Regions from separate parts of the Butyricimonas sp. Marseille-P2440 genome, predicted to be linked through region 2. Evidence: riboswitches for the same ligand, from Rfam matches in the RefSeq annotation. Region 2 holds a riboswitch; each other region holds the start of a gene.
What was found. A riboswitch is a leader RNA that binds a small molecule or an ion and turns the genes downstream of it on or off. The one in region 2 is predicted to bind cobalamin.
Positions count from the first base shown of each region.

Region 1: another riboswitch for cobalamin. It lies ahead of BN8899_RS17165 (TonB-dependent receptor); the one in region 2 lies ahead of BN8899_RS06785 (DUF5074 domain-containing protein).
Region 3: another riboswitch for cobalamin. It lies ahead of BN8899_RS06410 (TonB-dependent receptor); the one in region 2 lies ahead of BN8899_RS06785 (DUF5074 domain-containing protein).

Region 1 is NZ_LT594610.1:1,454,633-1,462,499, reverse strand. It holds gene BN8899_RS17190 (carboxypeptidase-like regulatory domain-containing protein) at 1-132, shown strand, start outside; gene thiM (hydroxyethylthiazole kinase) at 215-1,009, shown strand; gene thiE (thiamine phosphate synthase) at 1,011-1,640, shown strand; gene BN8899_RS17175 (sodium-dependent transporter) at 1,826-3,172, opposite strand; gene guaA (glutamine-hydrolyzing GMP synthase) at 3,424-4,953, shown strand; cobalamin riboswitch at 5,126-5,328, shown strand; gene BN8899_RS17165 (TonB-dependent receptor) at 5,451-7,460, shown strand; gene BN8899_RS17160 (YncE family protein) at 7,471-7,867, shown strand, end outside.
Region 2 is NZ_LT594609.1:171,951-179,817, forward strand. It holds gene BN8899_RS06765 (glycosyltransferase family 4 protein) at 1-958, opposite strand, end outside; gene BN8899_RS06770 (glycosyltransferase family 2 protein) at 985-1,779, opposite strand; gene BN8899_RS06775 (glycosyltransferase family 2 protein) at 1,956-2,894, shown strand; gene BN8899_RS06780 (lipopolysaccharide biosynthesis protein) at 2,903-4,402, opposite strand; cobalamin riboswitch at 4,617-4,830, shown strand; gene BN8899_RS06785 (DUF5074 domain-containing protein) at 4,921-6,075, shown strand; gene BN8899_RS06790 (TonB-dependent receptor plug domain-containing protein) at 6,086-7,867, shown strand, end outside.
Region 3 is NZ_LT594609.1:70,973-78,839, forward strand. It holds gene BN8899_RS06395 (cobyrinate a,c-diamide synthase) at 1-1,022, opposite strand, end outside; gene BN8899_RS06400 (C1 family peptidase) at 1,033-2,244, opposite strand; gene BN8899_RS06405 (leucine-rich repeat domain-containing protein) at 2,401-3,441, opposite strand; gene BN8899_RS06410 (TonB-dependent receptor) at 3,454-5,838, opposite strand; cobalamin riboswitch at 5,944-6,145, opposite strand; gene BN8899_RS06415 (PepSY domain-containing protein) at 6,320-7,810, opposite strand.

The DNA of each region.
Region 1 (7,867 bases), on a different contig from region 2:
ATGCAATACCAGACGACTAAGGTAAGCGTGAACAAGACAACTCCTATTGCTGGACGGGTGTATTATGAAGAAGTGCCGACAGACAAGAATTTCTGGGATCGTTACACGATATATTTGGAAGAAGAAGATTAAAAAAAGTCCCCAATCGGGGACTTTTATTTTAGATTTAAAGATTTTGAATTCCAGCCACACGTGCCATCATTTTTTATAAGCTATGAAAGAACAGATTTGGAAGAACATCGAACAAATGAGAGCCGAAGCTCCATTGGTACACAATATCACGAATGACGTCGTCATGAACAACACGGCAAACGCTTTGCTGGCTGCAGGTGCTTCCCCGATCATGGCGCACGCTTTGGAAGAAATAAACGAGATGGTTGCCTTGTGCAGGGCAACCGTGATAAATATCGGGACGTTAGACCGTTTCACTGTGGAATCCATGAAAGCGGCCATTCGGCGAGCTAATGAAATTCATCATCCCGTGGTACTCGACCCCGTGGGGGCGGGAGCTACGAGTTTCCGGAATAAAGTTCTTCAGGATATACTGTCTGCCGGAACTCCGCGATATATCCGGGGAAATGCTTCCGAGATTATGACTATGGCAGGTTTATCCACGACCTCCAAAGGGGTGGATAGTACCGAATCTTCGTTAAATAGCCTAGAGGCAGCCCGGGTATTGAGCCGTCGGGTGGGATGTGTCGTTTGCGTGAGCGGGGAAACAGATTTAGTGGTTTTGGGGGATAGGGTGGTGTACCTGCACAACGGTTCCCCGATGATGGAAAAAGTTACCGGGTTGGGATGCACGGCTACGGCTATTTTAGGCGCTTTTGCCGCCGTGGTGGAAGACGAGTTTATGGCAGCCGTGAGCGCTACAGCTTTCATGGGTATATGCGGGGAGATAGCTGCGGAAATGTCAAAAGGTCCGGGGACTTTACAATTGAATTTATACGACGTGATGTATAATCTGACACGTGAGCAATTCATGCAATACGTGCGAATTTCTGAATGATATGGATGCTCGGCTTTATCTGGTTACCGATGAAGGTTTGCTTCACGGTAAAGATCTTTATCGCACGGTGGAAGCAGCCGTGAAAGGAGGGGTAAAGATGGTGCAATTGCGGGAAAAAGAATCTTCTACACGAGAATTTATAGAACGGGCAATTCGTTTGAAAGCACTGTTAGCCCCTTATCATGTTCCCTTGATTATCAACGACCGGGTAGACGTGGCACTGGCTGCTGATGCGGATGGGGTACACGTTGGACAGAGTGACATGCCCTATTCGCGGGTAAAACGATTGCTTCCGGAAGGAAAAATAATCGGTTTGTCGGTAGAAAGCCGGGAACAGGTGCTTGAAGCTAACGGGTACGACGTAACTTATATTGCCGCCAGTCCTGTATTTTCTACCACGACGAAAACAAACACAATAGTGGAGTGGGGATTGGAAGGGGTTCAATGGATTCGTTCCGTGTCACGCCATCCGTTGGTGGCTATCGGGGGAATTCATCCCGATAATATCGCCTCTATTTTTCAAGCGGGAGCGGATAGTGTGGCGGTGATTTCTGCGATCATCGGGTCTGACGATCCGGAGAAAGCAGCTCGAGAACTGATACAGCTTATTCCCGAGCCAAACATTCGATGAAGACCCAATGAGAATTCGGTGAAGACCCGAGGTAAACATCTCTCACTGCCACTTTGGCTACAGGCTTGCTCTATTGTTGCTATATCAAAGAATATAGCAACCTAACAGGGGAACTGTAGGGAGAACGGCGGTGGGAGATTATTACCTCGGATTCTCATTGGGTTTTCATTGGGTTTTGGGTAGTTCTAGAACACACCTAACGAATGCAAAAGTATAACCAGTATAAACAAGGGTGCCACGTATTTCAACACGAATATAAGCGGTTTTAACAGCCATAATTTCAATTGACCGTCATTAGTCAACTCGGCGATCAATAAGTGACGATCGAATCGCCATCCCACGTAAACGGAAATAAGGATTCCCCCAACGGGAAGCAGGATATTGGAACTGATAAAATCAAAAATTCCGAATATGGAAAGATTTCCTATATGTACATCCTTCAAGGGACCGAATGACAGAGTGCACAGGATGCCGAACAGGGTGACGATAACCGTTGAAATAATGGTTGCTTTGCGCCGGCTGATATGCTTCTCTTCCACGAAGAAAGCAACGATCACTTCCAGTAGCGAGATCGACGACGTCAGAGCAGCCATGGTTAGTAAAAGGAAAAACAGGATTGCCCATAATTGCCCGAATGCCATACTTTGGAACACTTGGGGCAGCGTGAGGAATACCAGTCCGGGACCTGAGTCCGGGGCGATATTAAAGGCGAACACGGCTGGAAATATAGCGATACCCGCCAACAAGGCAATCAAGGTATCGGCACAGATGACTTGTAATGATATGGAGGTTAGATTTTCGTTCTTCTTGATGTATGACGCGTAAGTTAACAGAACTCCCATACCGATGGATAGAGAGAAAAACGCTTGCCCGAGGGCGGAAAGTACGCCTTGGGAAGTCAACTCCGAGAACTTGGGCAAGAACAGGAATTTTATACCTTCCATGGCTCCATCCAGCGTGCACGCCCGAATCCCTAGGATCACGATTAACACGAATAACAACGGCATCATTAGTTTCGTGTATCTTTCAATCCCTTTCTTTACGCCTGCCAACACGATAAATCCAGTGAGAACCATAAAAATGATTTGCCAGAACACGGGCTTGTACGGGTTGGAGATAAAATTATTAAACAGGTCGTTTAAGTTCACCTCGGAACCGGCATGAAACGAGAACGAAAGTGATTTCACCACGTATTCCAACGTCCACCCGGCGACCGTGCCGTAAAAGGAAAGAATCATCGTGGCAGCCAGCAACACGAGAATCCCGAAATAGCGCCAGGGTGTTTTTGGTTCCAAACGGTCGAATGTCCCGAAAGCGTTCCGACCGGAATATCTGCCGAGGGCGAACTCCGAGAGCATTACCGGGAGTCCGATTGCGATAGTGAAAAAGACATACACGAGCAAAAAGGCTCCGCCGCCGTTGTTTCCTGCCTCGTAAGGAAATTTCCAAATATTACCCAATCCGACTGCAGAGCCAGCCAGTGCGGCGATTGCCCCGAATTTGGAGCCGAAACTATCTCTCGTGTTGTGCATCTTAAAAAGAGTTATAGATTAACAGATTACAGGTTACAGGTTTTAATTGTAAATTGCAAATTACAAGTAAAATTACGATTTACAGCGGCATCAGGTTACACGCCGGGGGCTTTTACTTTCAACTTTCCGGCGGTCTGTAACTTGCTAACTTGTAATCTAAAACTCTTTTCCGCTAACTTTTTGAAACTGTTATCTATAAAGTTACGGGGAAAAAAGTTATCTTCGCGATAAAATAAAATAAGCGATTCACAATGCAAGAGAAGATTTTAATACTTGATTTCGGTTCTCAATACACGCAATTGATCGCGAGACGCGTGCGAGAACTGAATGTCTATTGCGAGATTTATCCCTTTAATCATTATCCGGCACTTGATGTATCCGTGAAGGGTGTCATCCTTTCGGGCAGTCCGTTCTCCGTTCGGGACGAGAAGGCTCCGCGGCCGGATTTGTCTTCCATCAAGGGAAAATTACCTTTGTTGGGAGTATGTTACGGGGCACAATATCTGGCTCATTATTTCGGGGGGGAAGTGAAGGCTTCCAACAAGAGAGAGTACGGTAGGGCAAATTTGTCCTTCGTGGATAACGGTTGTCCGCTTTTCAAGCATATCAGCCAACATTCACAGGTATGGATGTCGCACGGGGATACGATTGAAACATTGCCGTCACATTATACCGTTGTTGCCAGTACGGCTGACGTGGAGAATGCCGCCTATCGGATCGAGGGTGAGGAAACGTACGGTATCCAGTTCCACCCGGAAGTATATCATAGCACGGAAGGAACCGAATTATTAAAGAATTTCGTGGTTGACATTTGTGGTTGCAAACAGGACTGGACTCCTGATTCTTTTATCGAGACCACGGTTGCCGAATTGAAAGCAAAATTAGGCGAAGACCGTGTAATCTTAGGTTTGTCGGGGGGAGTAGATTCCACTGTGGCTGCTATGTTATTGCACCGGGCTATCGGTAGGAATCTGACTTGTATATTTGTCGATAACGGGTTGCTCAGGAAAGATGAATTTTCTTCCGTGATGGAGAACTACAAGGAGTTAGGCTTGAATGTCGTTGGCGTGGATGCCGGGGATCTTTTCCTTTCCCGTCTTGCCGGAATAGAGGAGCCCGAGAAGAAACGCAAGATTATCGGGGCTACTTTTGTGGACGTGTTTGACAAGGAATCACACAAGATAGAAGATGCCAAATGGTTGGGACAGGGAACAATTTACCCGGACGTGATTGAATCATCGTCGGTAAACGGTCCGTCGCAAACCATTAAATCGCACCATAACGTGGGCGGTCTTCCCGATTACATGAAATTGAAGATTGTAGAGCCTTTACGTCTGTTATTCAAGGATGAAGTCCGTCGGGTGGGCAAGAGCCTCGGGTTAGCGGATAAATTCCTGAAACGCCATCCTTTCCCGGGTCCCGGGCTTGCTATCCGTATCTTGGGCGAGATCACGAAAGAAAAGGTGAGATTGTTACAGGAAGCCGATCATATTTACATATCTATGCTTCAGGAAGAGGGATTGTACGACAAAGTATGGCAAGCGGGTACAATCTTATTACCGGTCAAGAGTGTCGGCGTGATGGGAGATGAACGTACTTACGAGAGCGTCGTTGCCCTGCGTGCCGTGGAATCAACGGACGGAATGACTGCCGACTGGTGTCATTTACCTTACGAATTCTTGGCAAAAGTATCTAACAAGATTATCAATAACGTGCGGGGAATCAACCGTGTTGTTTACGACATCAGTTCCAAACCGCCAGCCACCATCGAGTGGGAATAATTCGTTAAAAATAAATAAAATCCCCTTGAATTTCAGTCAGATAATTCAGGGGGATTATTTTGTTCTGATCAATTTTATAGGGATAAGCGATAAATTTATTGTTGTTGTAAAATTAAATATTGAAAATAAATTCTTTTTCCTTTTTTTATTTGATTGTATTGCTTTTATTATATATTTTTGCAGCGATTTTGGTGTCACACCTTGTTTCAAGCGTGTGGTGAAAAGGGAATCAAGTGAGAATCTTGAACAGACCCGCTGCTGTAAGCTCTACTAAAATCTTTGAACACGACTCAAATCCACTGTTTCAACATGAAATGGGAAGGGCGTTTAAAGATGGAGTAAGTCAGAAGACCTGCCAATATCGTTGATCTAAAGCTTTCTGGGACTAGAGCTTGGATGCAGGTATTTTTTATCATATTTTTGTTGTAATAGATAATTGTAGGTATTTGTATCTATTCGAGTACTGGGGAGCTGTTGTATTTTTATAACGGCTAAAGATGAAACTAATAGTATTAGGAGTACTGATTTCGTCATGTTTTGTTGCCCCTTGTTTTTCGAGTGCGCAGCAAGTGGATTCAACCAAGACGTACCGTATTAACGAGGTGGAAGTGTCTGCTCCGAGGGTGCGCAAAGAAGTGATACCGGTGCAGGTCATGGAGGGAAAAGCGTTGGAAAAATTAAGCGTTCACTCGGTGGCGGATGCGTTGCGTTATTTTTCCGGGGTACAAATCAAGGATTACGGAGGAATAGGAGGTTTGAAAACCGTGAATATTCGGGCTATGGGTACGCAGCATGTAGGGGTGTTTTACGATGGGGTCGAGTTGGGAAACGCTCAAAACGGTACGGTGGACCTCGGGCGTTTTTCCTTGGACAACATGGAAGCGATAACTCTTTACAACGGACAGCGGAGCGCAATATTCCAACCGGCAAAAGATTTCGGTTCTGCCGGTTCCATATATATGACGAGTCGGGTACCTCGATTTGCGAAGGGTGAGAAACATCATGCCAAGTTTACATTCAAGACCGGATCTTTCGGTGTAGCAAATCCCTCGTTCTTGTGGGAACATCGTTTAGGGAAAAAGGTGGACGGGGCTTTGAGTGCGGAATATATGTACACGACAGGGAAATACAAGTTCTCGTATAAAAAGAAAAACGGGTACGACACGACAGAGGTGCGCCGGAACGGGGATGTGAATGCTTTGCGCGTGGAATACGGTTTGTTCGGGAAGGTAAACAACGGAGACTGGAAGGCAAAAGCTTATTTTTACGATTCGGAGCGAGGGTATCCGGGGGCTTCGGTGCGGGAGGAACCCGGTAAATTCAAGCATCAAGACCGGCAATGGGATTCCAATTTCTTCTTGCAAGGTACTTTCCAAAAACACTTCAATTTTTATAGCCTGCTCGTGAATGGCAAGTATGCATACGATTATTTGCATTATTTATCCGATCCGCGGTTAGATGTGAGCACGATGTATGTGAACAATCATTTCCGGCAGCATGAAGTCTATTTTTCCGTTGCCAATATGTTCACGATATTCCCGTTTTGGAACGTGAATCTTTCCGTGGATTTCCAATGGAATAAGTTGAACGCAGATCTGGTGAATTTTGTCTATCCCAAGCGTTTCACGACTTTGGTTGCTGCTGCTACAACCTTGCATTTTGAACGCTTCAAGTTGCAGGCGAGCGTGTTGGGAACTTTCGTACACGAGCGCACGAAGGTGGAGAATGGGGCGGCAGATGACGTACAGGAATACACCCCAACGGTGGTTGCCTCTTGGCAACCGTTTCGTGCCGATAATTTTAACGTGAGAGCATTTTATAAACGTGTATTCCGGATGCCGACATTGAATGACTTGTATTATACTTTTATCGGGAATATTTACTTGGATCCGGAATACACGAACCAATATAATGTAGGGGTGACGTATGCCTATATGCCGGAAAATAGATGGTTGGAGCGTTTGGAATTTCAGGTAGATGCGTATTACAATGAGGTATCGGATAAAATCATTGCGATGCCGACTTCCAACCAATTCCGTTGGACGATGATAAATCTCGGGGAGGTCGAAATCCGTGGGATTGATGTCGCCGTGCAGGGCGGTTGGCGATTCGGGCAGGATTGGTTGCTGGATACTCGGGTGAATTACACCTACCAAAAAGCCCAGGATTTCACGAAGAAAGAGAGTGCTTTCTACGGGGACCAGATTCCTTATATCCCGTGGCACAGTGGTTCCTTGATTTTAAACGGAACGTACAAGGAGTGGTTTTTAAATTATAGCTTTATCTACACGGGAAAACGTTACGAGGCGAGCGCGAATATCCCGGAAAACAGAGCGAAAGAGTGGTACACGAGTGACTTTTCGTTATCCAGGAATTTTTCATGGAGGCGGCCTACGATCCGATTGACTGCAGAGATAAATAATATTTTTAACCAGCAGTACGAGGTGGTGCAGTGTTACCCGATGCCGGGAACAAACGTGAAGTTTATTGTCAATATAACTATCTAAATAACAAAGTATGCGTGTAAATAGAATGAAAATTTGGGCGTTGACGTTCCTGCTGGGGATATTTTCGTTTTCCTGCAGGGATGATGATGACGAGATTATCCCATCGGTAGTGACAAAGGTGACACCAAGTGACTTGGTTGCCGGTCCCGTGAAAGGTTTTTTCTTGCTGAATGAAGGTAACATGGGAAGCAATAAAGCCTCGTTGGATTATTTTGATTATACCACGGGAGAGTATCACAAGAACATCTTCCCGGAACGTAATCCAAACGTGGTGAAAGAATTAGGTGACGTGGGGAATGATATTCAGATTTACGGGAACAAACTGTATGCCGTAATAAATTGTTCACATTTGATCGAGGTGATGGACGTGAATACGGCAAAGGAAATTTCCAAAATAACGGTAACGA
Region 2 (7,867 bases):
TCGACTCTTTGAAAAATTCAACATCCCGGTGACATATCATCCCATTGATATTCGGGGCAACGATCATGTCAGCACCTTCCCCGTCCGCCACAACTGGGACGCATCCATACGACATGGATTCAAGCAAAGCGTAGTTGCAAAAAACGATCTCAGCAGGGAAAACGAATATTTTACTTCTCCGGAGCAACTTGCCCCCATAAGAAACAAAGCCTAATATCGTGATTTTGTCTTCAAGCCCGAGTTCCCTTATTCTGTCTAGAACTTCTTCTTGATACTCTATTTCGACCGAAGGTTTTTTCTCATTCAAAACGCTGAATCCCGCAAGTATAATCTTCAATGCGGGCATTTCATCTAACAATCGCTTGAATACCTCCAACAAAAACACCACGTGGCGCTTCTTCCTCGGGCTGTTCATGAATATAATGTCGACATCTCTCTCATCATAAGTCAAAAGGGGGCGGCTATGATACGGGATTGCGTTGTGAACGAAACAAAGCTTATTGCCCAAATTGCATTTCCTTGCATCTTCCAGCAGATTGTATTCCTTGGCTATCACCAGATCTGCCAATTTTAACGCCCGCTTTGTCAAATAAACTTGCAATTTCCCCTTCGAGAATTCAAGTCCCCTCAAGATCACGATAAGATTGCGCCTGAACAATTTCGCAACAACGGCATAAAATATAACCATTTTACTACCACTGCTATACAATTCTACGTTCTTCGATTTTACCTTACACAAGGTACAAATAAGCGTTTTTACACGTGTCATGATTCCCATGGGGACTATTCGCGCGTCCGCATTATACTTATCTATGAATTTTTGGCTATTCCCATATACATCGTGGACCAGATATTTTATGGTTTCCCCATTTTTGGCATACACATTTGACTGATAGCCTATTTTATCGCAAAAACGTTCTAATCCGATACAAATAGTATCAACATATTCTTTATCCATAATTATTTCTTCACGCTTAGATCAATTCAATATTCATGACTACATTGCCCGTTTAATCCCCAGGAAAAAAAGCACTCTCGCAACTTCTTAACACACCAGCAAAAAGTCACTCTTAAAGCATCAATAACACTCATATTCTCGATTTTACGAAAAAGCAACCAATGATATTTTACAAGACTTAGTTTATTGCTAGAGAGCGAACCTTTTCTTTTACGATAAGCGGTTAAAACCTCGGCCATTCCATAAAAGCACGGTTGTTCCTTTAACAGCCTAAGCCATAGAGCCAAATCATTACGTTTCCTTATATCAGGCACTTCTATCGAGCGTAACATTTTAGTATCCAACATGACAGTAGAATTCCCGATTGTCCCTTTTCCCCACATTGCCTCATCGAAATTCGTGGTATTCTTCGGGAAAACCGTCCTGCCCAGTTCTCCGCCTCCATCAAATATAAGCTTGTACGCAGTACAACACATCGCCACGTTGTGCAAATGCATATAAGCGATCTGGCGCTCAAGCTTTTCAGGCATCCACAAATCATCACTGTCAAGAAACGCTATGTACCGACCGTTGGCAAAACCGATCCCTATATTCCTGGCGTTCGCCGTTCCGGTATTGCTTGAAATTTTTATATAACGTATTCTTGAATCCGAAATTGTATATCGAGATACGACATCAAAAGTACCATCACTGGAACCATCATCGACAATTATCATTTCCCACTCGCAATAAGTCTGCGCAAGAACACTCTCAATCGCATCAGAAATATACATGCCACAATTAAACGCCGGGGTTACGATGGATACAAGTTCTAAATCCATACTAAATATACAGCTATTTCAACTATGATTTTCCTTCAATATTGCAAATATACGCTAATCTACCGTAGTCACATCCTTTTCTTGTGATTTTTTAGAAAAAATTATTTTTCATTATACGCATTGAAAATATCCCCCACGAAAGTGCGAGTTTATCGGATTTTGTATTTATTTTTGTCATGAGTGCAGAAGAGTCAGGTGTCACGAAAATCAAGTTACAAATAATGTTTAAATTAAATATTCTAAATAAAGCCTTAAAAGGTGAATTACTAAAATTTAAATACAACATTATCTGGGATTTTTATATAAATAACCTAAAAAAGATATGTGACAAGAAAAAACGAATTCCCGTCATAGTATCTCTAACAAGCTACGGTCGAAGAGTCACGGCATGTACGCCTTATGCAATACTATCAATATTGAACGGACGGGTTTTACCCGGACAAATCATCCTTTGGCTAGATTCTAAAAATTGGACAACAGACAATATTCCTGAAAAAATCAAGTCCCTGTCTTTTGCGAATTTGCAAATTAAATTTACAGAAGACGTTAAATCATACCAAAAGCTGGTACCGGCAATCAAAGAATATCCATCGGATCATATCGTAACGATAGATGACGATACATACTATCCGCCATCTTTCCTTGAACGTCTTTATGAATGCCACAAAAAAAATCCTTGTTACATTATATCAACACATTGCCGGTATCCCACCTTCGTAAACGGGAAACTATCGAGTTACAAGGATTGGGCAAATATTAATACCACTAATACTGCCAAACAAAACAAAATTTCCTCCAAACTAATATTTCCTCTTGGATATGGGGGTATATGGTATCCGCCTGATAGCCTTTATCCAGATGTTACAAACCAATCATTATTCACGGAAATATGCCCTTATGCCGATGACATCTGGTTCTACATGATGGGAGTAATAAAAGGCACTTCCAAAGTAAACACGTTTTTCAACAATTCAGGTTTTTATCATTTGGATTTATTCCGACAAATTATATTTAAAGACAGATTACAGAATTTAAATATCGGGAATTTCCAGAATGATATACAATTAAGCAGATTGCTAAAGCATTACGATATCGATTTAAAAGATAAAGCATGAAAACGGAATTATCCCCTGGATACACTTCCCGAAACTACCAACGACTTCAACAATGCCATGCAATTAATTCCCAGGCACCGGGAAACAGGCAAATAGATGCCAACTGATATTAAAAATCCCATGACAAGAACGGAGAAGTCGCGAGTGATTCCGACACGACTTATCGCCAAGCTTCCCCAAAAGCACGAGAAGGCGGATGCCAACAGGATTTTGAGCATCGATTTCCAGGGTAGCAGCCCCAACAGGCTCGTGTTCAAAATACGCGCTGTACTTATCATTAGAGCCATGAGACAAAAAAAGGTGGTTGCCGTGGTGATTACAGCGATTGCCAACAAAGACGGGAAATAATAAACACACGATAAATCAAGTGCAAGCAAGGTGATTGCCGTGACCAAATGGGCGTTCGCGAATATCTTGCCTTCGCCTAAAGCGAACATCAACGGTCCGTACGGCACAATCCGCGCCAAATTTATTATCGTGACAACCCTGAACAAATCTGCCGCTTCACGATAAGCGATCCCGTATAAGGTTCCCATTATTTCCGGGGCAAAAACGCAACAAAACACGGCAAAGGGGTATATTATTGACGCGGACTTGAATATCACGCTTTTCCAGAGAGTTATATATTCCTTGTTACCAGCCCCGTTTTGGGTCATCCGGGAAAACTCGGGCAATAAAATACCGGATATGGCGCCAATCACCATTCCGGCAACAGGAAGTTCCTTGTAGCCGTTCGCAAACATGGCAAAATTTTCAACTCCCAGGTAACGGCTCACGAAAAATTGACTCACGGACCCGATAATAAATCCGTACAAGCTTGAAGTAAATACCGGCATCGAAAATCGCAATATATCCCGAATTGTTATCTCCGTTTTCCCGGGTGTAACATTCTTAAACGGCAACGACAAAAGTCGAAAACCGACAAGACTCGAACCCAAAGAAGCAACCACTAGCCCAGTGACGACCCCAGTAACTCCGGCATCGAAAATAATCTCCGGCAACACGGAAAAAAGTATACAGAACACACGACCTAGCAAGACGTACACCAGCACGACACGTGTCATCCCGTACACGGTCAAAACACGCTCGACACCCAATACCGGCATCAATAGCATGGGAGTTACGGCAAAATATTTCAAATTGACAGTTAATAACGGGTTTGCCAGCAATTCGGCTATTCGAGCCGCCCCCGTGAACAACAAAAGCGAGAAAACAACAGAAAGTCCCCAGAACAATAGGTTCAATTTGCGAATCACCGCCTGCCCTTCTTCGATAGGAACTCGTGCAAGAAAATAAGAGTACGCGTTAGGAAGTCCAAAGGAAAAAATGATCAACAAGGTCGAGTAAATATAAATCACCTGTCGATAAGTTCCGTACTCGACAGTTGTCATGTACCGGCTAAGAATAGCGGATATTATCAATGTCATACATAACGACAACGCATTAGCAAGCACCAACCACAACGCTTGTTCCGTTTTAGTTTTACCGATCGCAATCTCCCGCTTCATCATGTTTCAATTCAAGATCATACTAAAAAAATACAAACATCAGTATTTAACCGCCTTACAATCTCTATAGCAGACAATCGACACAAAGTTGCATAGTAGAATAATAAGAATACAAACATAATGAATTATCTGATATATACAAATAAAGACAAAAAATGTCTTTTCCACGGGAAAATCTTTTCCACCATTCATTAGTAATATAAAAAAATAGGTATTACTTTCGCGGTGCTATGGTTCCCGGGTAAGATATTTCTACAACCTTACCAGGGATTAATAGGGAATCAGGTGAAAATCCTGAACAGATCCACTGCTGTAAGTTTCATAACAATTTCTCCGGCACTCGTGATCCACTGTCCCGCATATCGGGGATGGGAAGGACGCCGGGAAAGAAACAAGTCAGAAGACCTGCCATACGATCACATTGTTTAACGTTCAAGGGGAAGGAAGAACGTGAACGCCGATAGCTTAACCATTGTCGACCGGATACGCCAAGCCTTTTCCAGACTAAAAGGGAGATTATGTTCGCGAAAAAGTGGTTTTGTTTTCTGATTATTTTATGCATAGGTACGGTATTGTCGTCATGCGACAAACCGGGGATGCCTTACCCCGACGGGGTGTTGGGCAACGGGGATATAGAGGCTCTCGTGCTGAACGAGGGGTTGATTAACACGAATGCCGGAGCTATCTCGGTGATATATAAGGACGGCAAGGTGGTGGTGGATGCCTTCCAAGACGTGAACCATCGTCCGATGGGTGACGTGGCACAATCCATCACGATGATTAACGGGAAGTATTTCGTGGCGATGAACAACTCGAAAAAGATCGAGATCATCAACCCCGTGACCTTCAAGTCCGAGGGGACAATACTCTACACGCAGGCGGGCTACCCGCGGCAGATCGTGCCCATCTCCCCCACGGAAGCAGTCGTATCGGACTTGAACCGCCAACTGGTACGCGTCCGAACCGTGCCGCCTTACGGGAAGCCGCTGGAATACATTTCCATCCCCCGGTGGGTGGAATACTTGGTCGTGGCGGAAAATAAAGTGTTCGGCATGACGCAGGGAGGTCTGTACGTGTTCGACGCCGACAACATCAAGAAGGATTACGCCCGGATCATCAAAGAGGTATATAACGAAGAATACACGAAAACGTGCCAAATGTTGATCGACAAGGAAGGGATGATCTGGGGGCTGATGTACCAGAAAAGAAGCGGGGTGGTCACGGGCATCACGCTGAAACGCGTAGACCCCAAGCGGGAGAAAGTGGTCGAATCACACACCTTGCCCATCGGCGACCCCAATTCACAAACACCGGGCGAGATCATCGGCTATATCAATTACAACCGCACGGACATCGATCCCACGGGGACATGGATATATTTCAACGTGAAAACCCGTTCGGCTGAAGCGAACGCCAAGGGCGAGAAAGAACAACAAAGCGTGTACCGTATGAACGTGGATAGCGGCGAGTTCGAGCATTATTACGACCTGCCGGAGGTGGGCATGATGTACGGTTTCGCGGTTAGCCCGGAGGGGGACGTCTACTTGTGCGACTGCCTGGATTACACCGCGCAAAGAGGCTACATTCGCCACTACCTGAAGGACGGCTCGAAGGTCAGCCACAAAGTGGGAGTGTATCCCGGTCAAGTCTATTTCCCCGGAAATCAACGCTAAAAAACGAATTATGCTTAAAAGAATAACGATAGGATTATGTATCTATTTCACGCTGGGAAGCGGGATGCAGGTAGAGGCACAGCGAAGGGATTCGGTGGCGATGCACGGGATGCTCGACACGGTGCAGGTGGTCAGCCAACGTATCCGGCACGCCAATGAAGCGAACGCCGGGGCAAAAGTGAGCCGGATAGACCCGGAAATCATGCAAGCAAATAAAACCCGCTCGCTGGCGGAGTTACTGACGGACTACACGGCGATTTACATCAAAAGCCTGGGAATGGGCGCCCTGTCGACTGCCTCCTTCCGGGGAGCCAGTCCCTCGCAGACACGGGTGAATTGGAACGGCATCAATATCACGCCGCCGATGTCGGGGACTTTCGATTTCTCGCAAATCCCGGTGTTCTTCACGGACAACGTGAACCTGTATTACGGGAGCAGCCACGTGAAGAACGGGACGGGAGCTATCGGGGGGAGCGTCAACCTTTTCACCGACCCGGACGGACGCAAGGGTGTGAGCGGGAAAGCCCTGGGCGAGTACGGCTCGTACGGCACGTACACGGCGGGAGCGCAAGTGAACTCGGGCGGAGAAAAATCGACTTTTAAAACCCGCCTGTACTACCAGCACTCAGACAATAATTACACTTACCTGAACAAGATATTGACCAACGAGCCTTTCCGCGAGAAACGGCAAGACGCTGACTACACGCAATGGGCGGCAATGCAGGAAGGCTACTTCCGGTTATCCCCTTACACCCGGCTGACGGCAGTGGCGTGGTTTCAGGAAGGCGAACGGATGTTGCCTCCCGCTCTCGGGATTGTCAACCAATCGCACGAGAAGCAACGGGAAACCAATTTCCGGGCATACGCGGGCGTGGATTTCACCCGCAGCATACACGCCCTGCACGTGAAGGCGGCGTGGCTCTATTACCGGCAGAAGTACGACAAATGGTACGCCGGGGGAATGTTCGACCCGGAGGGTAACAAGAACCAGTCGCAGACGTGGCAAGGTATCGCCGATTACACGTTTACCCCGCGGGAAAACCTCGTGCTGGGCACAAGCCTGACTTACTCGCACGACTTGATACGGGTGAGCAGCTACATCGACATCGACTCGTCGAAGTACACGCTGGGCGACGTGGATTATGACATCCCGGAGGTGGAACCGCCCTTCCGCCACCACCGTAACGTGCTCTCGTGGCAGGCGTCGGCATTGTGGACCCCGGTAGAGTGGATGATGCTGAACGGGCAGTACATGTTCGAACAGAACGACAGCCGGGGCGTATCCACGTGGTCGGCTGGCGTGGTGTTCAACCTGTTGAAACGGGAATTGCAGGTAAAGGGAAGCATGGCTTACAACTACCGTTTCCCGAGCATGAACGACCTCTACTGGCGACCGGGAGGCAACCCGGACGTGAAGCCGGAAGACGGGTACTCGTACGACGCTTCCGTGGCTTACCGGAAGCACCTGTGCCAGGGACTCTCGCTGGACGCGGAGGTGTCGGGCTACCTGATGTATATCGACAATTGGATACTATGGTTGCCCAAGGACGGGAACCAATGGATATGGACACCGCAGAACCTCCGCAACGTGCGTTCGGAAGGGGTGGAATTGTACGGGAAGCTGACCTACGAGATCGGGGATTTGAGGGTAAACGCATCGGGCAATTACAGCTGGTCGCAATCCCGTACCCGCAAGAAACAACACGAGGACGACGGCTCGTACATGAAGCAGATTCCTTACGTGCCCCGCTTCAAATGGAACGTGAGGGTTGCCGCCGATTACCGGGGAGCT
Region 3 (7,867 bases), 100 kb from region 2:
TACGTGACACCGTCAGTACCCGTGATATGCTCACACAGATACATCATTCCCCCACATTCGGCTAACAATCTTCCCCCCGTTTCGCAGTATGCCCGGAGAGCTTGCCTCATGCCCTCGTTCCCGCTCAACCCGGGAAGAAAGAGTTCGGGATACCCTCCCGGCAAATATATCAAATCGGCTTCCGGCAATACCGTGTCCCGCAACGGACTAAAGAAAACGACTTCTCCCTCCCGCTTCAACGCTTCGAGGTTCTCCCGGTACATGAAATTAAAAGCTTCATCCCGAGCCACCGCTATCCGTTTATTCCCCTGCCGGGATTCCTCCCGCACCTCTTGTCCGGGAAAATCTACCGTACACAATTCCAACAACCGATCGACATTCACGGTTTTGGCGATCACCGCCGCCACGGTATCGGCAAATTCATCAAAACAAACACTCTCGTCAATAGACAATCCCAAGTGACGAGAAGGAATGACAATCCGTTCGTCCCTAGGGATGTAACCCAATACCTCGATACCGACGTCCTCGCAAGCCCCCCGCAGGTAAGCGTAATGTGACTCCGATGCCACGAAATTAAAGATCGCCCCAACGACACGTAATTCCGGGCGAAAGTGCATAAAACCGTACAACACGGGAGCCACGGAATAAGCCGTCGACTTGGCATTCAACACCAGCACCACGGGAATCCCCAGCAAACCGGCAATCTCGGCACTACTGCCCCTCATCTTGTCATACCCATCAAACAACCCCATAACACCTTCCGTCACACAAACATCGCACTCTGTCCCGTAACGCGTGTAAATTTGCCGCACGTGTCTTGCCGAAGCCATAAAAGTATCCAAATTGACAGCCTCCTCTCCGGCTGCCATCGCATGATGTTTCGTGTCAATATAATCCGGTCCGCATTTGAAAGGCTGTACCTTCATGCCCCGCTTCCGCAACAACCGCAACAAACCCAACGTGAAAGTCGTCTTTCCGCTTCCAGAAGTTGCCGCACCGATCAATACCTGTGGTTTCTGCATCTTCACCTTTTTAAATACCTAACTTTTTCCTGATATCCTTCGGGATAGCGTTCTTGTGTACCAGTATATCCATCGTCTTCAACGCCATGTAAGGATAAGAGGCGTAAAAATACCCGCCGAACTTATTGTATTTATTCCAAGAGTTCTTCACGATAAAATAAGGCGTTCCGTTCTGATCCATTGCCTTACCGATAACATGCATTCCATGGTCATCCGTCGTCAGGTAACGGTCGAATTCTTCCTGCCTCATCTCCTGGGTGATTTTCTTCTCGGGAGCCGGAGCCAGTTTAAATGCTTCCATCGTTTGCTGTTCTTTGGATAACTTTTCCCACTTGGCTATTTCAGCCCCGGTCATCTCTTTCGTGTTCGTCGTGGGGACCACGGCAACGCCTGCATCCTTTGAGGCAAACCCTTTCTCGCTCACGTCAGCCCCCCAAACAAAGGTATATCCGTTATCGATAGCACTTTCCATCACCCGCATCAACTCGTTCAACGGGATGTTATACACCTTATCCCATCCCCAGTTATCGGCGACTTCCAACGCGAACTCCGTGTAGAATGGATGATGCGTGAACGAACTCAAGTTCACGTAATCATCCATGTTCAACCCAACGACCTCGTCGGCAAAAGTACGGGGGGTATATTCTTTCCCCTTGTACTCGAACTTCTCGGGTTCCTCGCCGAGATAAACATCCAGAATCGCGTCGAATCCTTTCTTCCACGCGGTGCTCAATCGTCTGTTATTATTCTCGACCACCGCTTCCACGTATGCTTTCAGCACAGCATCAATCTCCCCGAACACGTGATTCGGCTCCCCGTAATTCAACCCCTCGAAAACTTCCAGGGGAACAATCCCGTATTTCTTTGCCATATTAATGACATCTGACGAGGCTCCGCCCACGGCAAAATTCAACACGCCATGCAAACGGACATACTTGTCAGCCTTGTCGCTGTACGCGTGTTTCACGAAATAGATTGCCGAAAGGTTTACTGAATCTTTCCCCAACCGCATCATTTCCGATTCCAGGAAAGAAGCCGTAGACCATGCCCAACAAGTACCGGATCGGAACTGGTCTTTCACGGACGTGGCAGGCAATCTCTTGATATCCGTGAACTTATACCCCTCGGGCTTCACGGTATCCTGTTTTACCGTATCTTGCGCGTAGACACCCACACGGGCTACAAGAAACAGTACCAATAAAAACGATACAAACTTTTTCATATTCTTATGTTATAATGACTATTTTATTTTTGACAAAAGTAGCCAATAAGTCCGTATTCTGTCTTTCGTCCAATCAAAAATTGTACTACAGATAAACAGAAGAGGTTGTCCTACTTCACTTCAGACAACCTCATTCCTAATTATGCACGGAAAATACTATTTTTTCTCGGAAACCACAGTCCATCCCTTTTCAATAGCTATAGAAGGAGTGCCGACAGATTTATTTCCATAAACGGTTACCGTAGCCTTACTATTCGTCGTTTTATAAAGCCGTGTATAAACAGCATCAACAGCATCTTTATCCATTTGATTATTCTCAAAAGACACAGTCACAAGAGCCCGGCAATTTGATAAATCTAACTCTGTCAACTGGTTCGTTCCACAAGAAATAGAGGTTAGGCAAGCCAATACCTTATTGGAAGTACACACTTTCAAGGAGATTAACTCATTCTTAGAGCACGTCAAAGAAGTCAAACTCTCGTTGGCAGATAAATCCAAAGAGGTCAATTTATTCCCGCTACAATCCAAGGACGTCACGTTTGGGGATATTTTCAAACCCGTCAATTGATTGTTCGCACAAGTAATACTAGCCAGATTATCATATGAAGAAAGATCTAAAGAAACAAGCTTATTATTACTACACACGATTGATGTTACAGAACTCGGGAGTTTCGGCAATTCCGTCAATTGATTCTTGCTACAATCCAAGCTCGTCAGATTTTTACAAGCATCCACACTCAAAGAAGTCAAAGCAGCTTTACAAACAACAGCCGTCAATTCCTGGCAATCATTCAAATCCAAAGAAGTAAATTTCCCGGCAGAACATTGTAATTCTGTTAATAATGTACATTTACTCAAGTCGAGCGAGGTCAAATCCTTTTCCGCTATCCACAACAAAACAGGTCCTCGCCCTTTCGCGACAATCGTATATGTGCCAGCTTCAAACTCGTGACTGTAAACCGACATACTACCCGGCTTTTCCGTTTTCCCGTCCCCCCAATTAATCTCATCTACTAACGCCCCGAGATAGCTTCCCCGGAACAAGTTAAAACTAACTTTTCCCGCTTCAGCTTTCGTTACACTCATGGATATTTCCCAAGGGGTTGTCATATCTTCATACACCCGGTCCACGTTATCGGAGCAAGAAGTAAACATTGCGCCCCATATCATTAGCATTACAACAAATATTTTTCTCATAGCCTGCAAATATTAAAAATTATATGACACAGATGCCTGGAAGTTCCGCGGCATCCCTTTCACCGGTTTGTTGCCTTGCGTGAAATAATCTTTATTAAACAAGTTATTCACGTTCACTGCCAACATCACGTTACGTTTAATAGTATAAAAAATACCTCCATCCATTAACCACAAAGCCGGAGTATAAGTACGAGCTGCCACATCCTTGAATACTTTATCCACAAAATTACCACTCAAATGGAATGACAAGTTTTTAAATACCCCGTGCGGGATCGTATAGTCGCCAAAAACATAGAAAGTGGTACGGGGAGCTCCTGTTGTACGCATATTTTTACTTGTTTCCACATAATCCGGGAAAGCACTACTCTTCAAGATTGCACGCGTGCGATAATCGGACACGCCCAAACCCGCAGTAATTTGTAAAGTCGACACGGGAGTAAGGATAATCTCCATATCCAATCCTCTGGAGTCAGCCGTACCGATTTGGGCTTGTATCGTTTTCTCTTCCACAAAGATCTCTCCGTTCTCATCTTCCGTTTCCACATTTTGCGTTCCGACCTTTCTCACTAAATTCAATTGCCGCAAGTAAAAAATACTGGCATTAAAATCAACAAAATCATTTAAGGTGTAACGAATCCCGACTTCTGCCTGGTATCCTCTCGTTGGTTTAAACACCTCTCCGCCATCCGTATCCGGATTATACGCCTTACCATTACGATCGAGATAAATCGTATTCGGGTTATAAATTGTCGTATTCGGAGTAAAATATGACGCCATAGAAGCATAGAACGAAAGTTGAGGCATGGGAATATATACCGCTCCGGCACGATACGTGAAAGCGGAAGTGCTTACCTTCTGCCATTCGGAACGATTCTCTTTATCGTAATGCCGCTCTTTATCGGTAGGGGTTGCCGTGGCACTCTGGCGACGGAAGAAATCCATACGTCCGGCAAGCATTACTTTCCACTTCTCGTTCAACTCAATCACGTCATGGATATAAAATCCGTTCGTATAATCCTTACGCATGGTAACAGCAGAAACACGATTTTCCCACCACCCTTGTACCAAGTGTGGATCAACAACTGTTAATTTAGCTTTTACTCCGGGACCAATATTATCATTTTCCTTTTCTGTCCAACCGTTATATTGCAAATAATCAAACAAATCAAACGACCAACCTACTGTATAGTGGTGGGTCAAACTACCAGTTTCGAGATCTCCAGTTAACTCCAACGTATTATTCCACGTATCATGCCGCGGGTAAAAACCTAACGGGTATGACCGCTGCAAAGAATCGAGGCAAACATATGTTGGGGTCAACGCACCTCCATTTTTCTTATAATAAACGTAATTATAACCATCTCTTGGAGTTTTTGAAGTCAGGTAACTGATACCTTCCACGGTACAATAACGCATAAAACTATGGTCAAAGGCAAAACGCTCTTTCAGTTTCAAACTCTTGGAGAAACTATATACATATTGAAAATCGATATTCCAATTCTTGCGATTCATAAAATCATTCGCGTGATCCCCATAAGTCTGGTCATAATCGGCAAAAGGATTTAAATCCCCTTTCTTCAACACGAGTTCATTTGTCTCCACATCAAACATATCCCCGGGCATATAAGGAGCCGATCCGATTTCCGTCGTGTAATCGTCATCGCAAAAACCGAAACGCATATCAATCCGGCTTTTCCCGAGAGTAGCCCCCAATGCAGCCAAACCGGAAAAGCGATTGGATGTCACATCCCGATACCCATCCCCGTGGGAGTAATGCAAATTTGCCCGGTATTCAATAGGTCCGACCAATTTGCCCCCGAATCCCATGGTTGCCCGTTTCTCATTCCAACTCCCGTAACTGATACGGGCATTTGCCGTGAAATCAGGAGTCACCTTCTTGCGAACGATATTGATTATTCCCCCCATGGCAGAATGTCCGCCCAGAATGGATGCCGCACCCTTAATTACCTCGATTCTTTCCACTGAAGCCAAATCTCCAAACGGTGCCGTGTTCATGATAGCCCGGTCATCGCGTATTCCATCGATCATCACCAATGCCTGCCGTCCCCCGCGTACAGAATAAGCCTTAAAAGGACCAAGTTGATTAGAAATCGTTACTCCCGGCAAAAAACGTACTGCATCCTCTAAGTTTACCATTCCTTTGCGTTCGATCACCGCCCCCGGCAAAGAAGTTACTGTCATGGGTACATAACGTAAAGGCACATTCAGGTTTAATAGCTGAACCCGATTCGTCTTTTTAGTTTTCACCACGTTTACCTCATCAATCTGGAAAATGGTATCCGTGATACTTTTCTTTTTCCGCTTGTCTTTGTCCTCCGCAAAAAGAGAACCAATACACATCATCAGCAATAATGCCAATACAACAACTTTTTTCATACAACTATATATTAATAATGAATAAAGCATTATTAACATAGTCTTCTGGGCAATATGAGTTTCAAGGTAAAATTGTATTTTCCCTCTCGCTTTTTTTCCCGAAAGCTATGGTTTATCTTGTTCGGCAGGTCTTCTGACTTGTTCCGGATTTTGTTGCCTTCCCGGTTGTAACACCAGTGACATTTGAAGTACAAAATCCTTTTAAAGGAACTTACAGCTGCGGGTACAGTTCCGGATTCTCACCGGATTCCCTATTAAGCATCACCTCCACGAGAGAAGGTGTAACACCAAAACAGGGGCAAAAGTAATACAATTTTCTTATTTTATAATTTCCAGACCTATTTTTTCCGTTCCTCCGGACAAAATCTTCATTTATTATTCTAAACGAAATGAAGAATCTCAAACACAGGAACTTCTGGCAAGAGATTCTTCACGATATTCCGGCTGACGGAAGAAATGATCAAAACTCCTTCACTCTACTTTAACCTTTACATTTCCGGGGTCTTCTTATCAATCGGATAATGTATTTCACGGACAACACGATCCCGGATAGAGATACAAACGCACATCCCAGCAACAACATCCACATGACCACTGTCCACAACACGGGACGATCCAACAAGAACTTAAAATCCAGCCGGTGCAATCCCCGGAAAGCCCATCTTCGCCATCTGCCATTGTCATCATAATGCTGCGGGTTTTCAGATTCGAGATTAAAATAGTAAACATCATTATTTTCCGTTTCCATCGTTACTTTGTATGCCGGAAGGGGTAATCTCCCTTTCCGCCGGGAAATATAATAATTGTCATACTCTTCCATCCTGCTAATCGTGTATTGAACCGTATCTCCAGCTAATTTCTTGGCAGCAGCATACACCATTTCCTCTGTTATACGGAACGGACACACAGAATCTGCAGAAGCGTCCAGCGTATAAATCTCATCCACGGTACGCACCTTGTAAAGCGGGATATCCTGATAGTTTCCCCACGATATCTCTTTCACCTCTCCGTGTTCCTTGGCAATCGAAGCTATTGCCGCCCGGTAGTCCAACTGATAAGCTTCAGCGGGCAAAGCACCCCGGTCAGATACCTGGGGACGGGATGCCATGTCTTTTCCCTTCTGCTGTTTAAACAAACTTGAAAAGGTCGACGACATCGGCGCCCAAGCGCTGAAAAGCCAAGTAAACAAGAAAATACCGAAAAAGAACCCCGTAATGTGATGCCAGCGAAACCATTGCTTTTTGTACGGGGAACGTAACAGCCCTTTGCGCCGGTTCAACCAGTAAGCCCGGACACCAAGGAAAGCACCGGCAACGCACATAATCATGCTTACCAACGTGCTCCAGTAGAGCAAAGCATTCCACGACTGCATATCTTGCCGAATAGAAGTAATATACAACCAATGCGGAATCGCCCCGATCCATGCCCAGAAACGTTGCTCACGGGAAGAAAAATGAAGAATATCGCCCGTACGGGATGACACATACAAGCGATAATGCTCCGGTCCATCATAATAAAAAGCATAAACGGGCAAATCCCGCTTCAATTGTCCGAAAGGAATCCACACGTCCAACTTATGCATGGTGTCCACCTTCACAATATGATGATCGGGACACCATAAGCGGGCGTGCTCCTCGCAAAGCGGATAAGTATTATCCGGCAGCACGTAAGCCGTGTCCATGTATACGTCCTCAATGTCCCTCCACCGACCGTAATGGAAAACCGGTCGACCGTAAGGATTATTGAGCGTGAGATTTTTGCCTAACACGTCTTTAGGCAGACGCTGCCACACCTCCTGCATGGAGGGAAGTTGAGCACTATCCAAGGCTTCCTGCCGGGGCAAACGTTTATCCGGACCCACGCGGGGGTAACCATGATAGATAAGTACAATCCCCGAAATACACCACGAGAAACACAAAATACACAACAATACGCCCAGCAAGCGGTGAACATGAATAAAAAATTTAATCATAACAATACCATTTATATCAATTCCCCGGACTGGTCCGAAACTCCGTTTCACTTACTT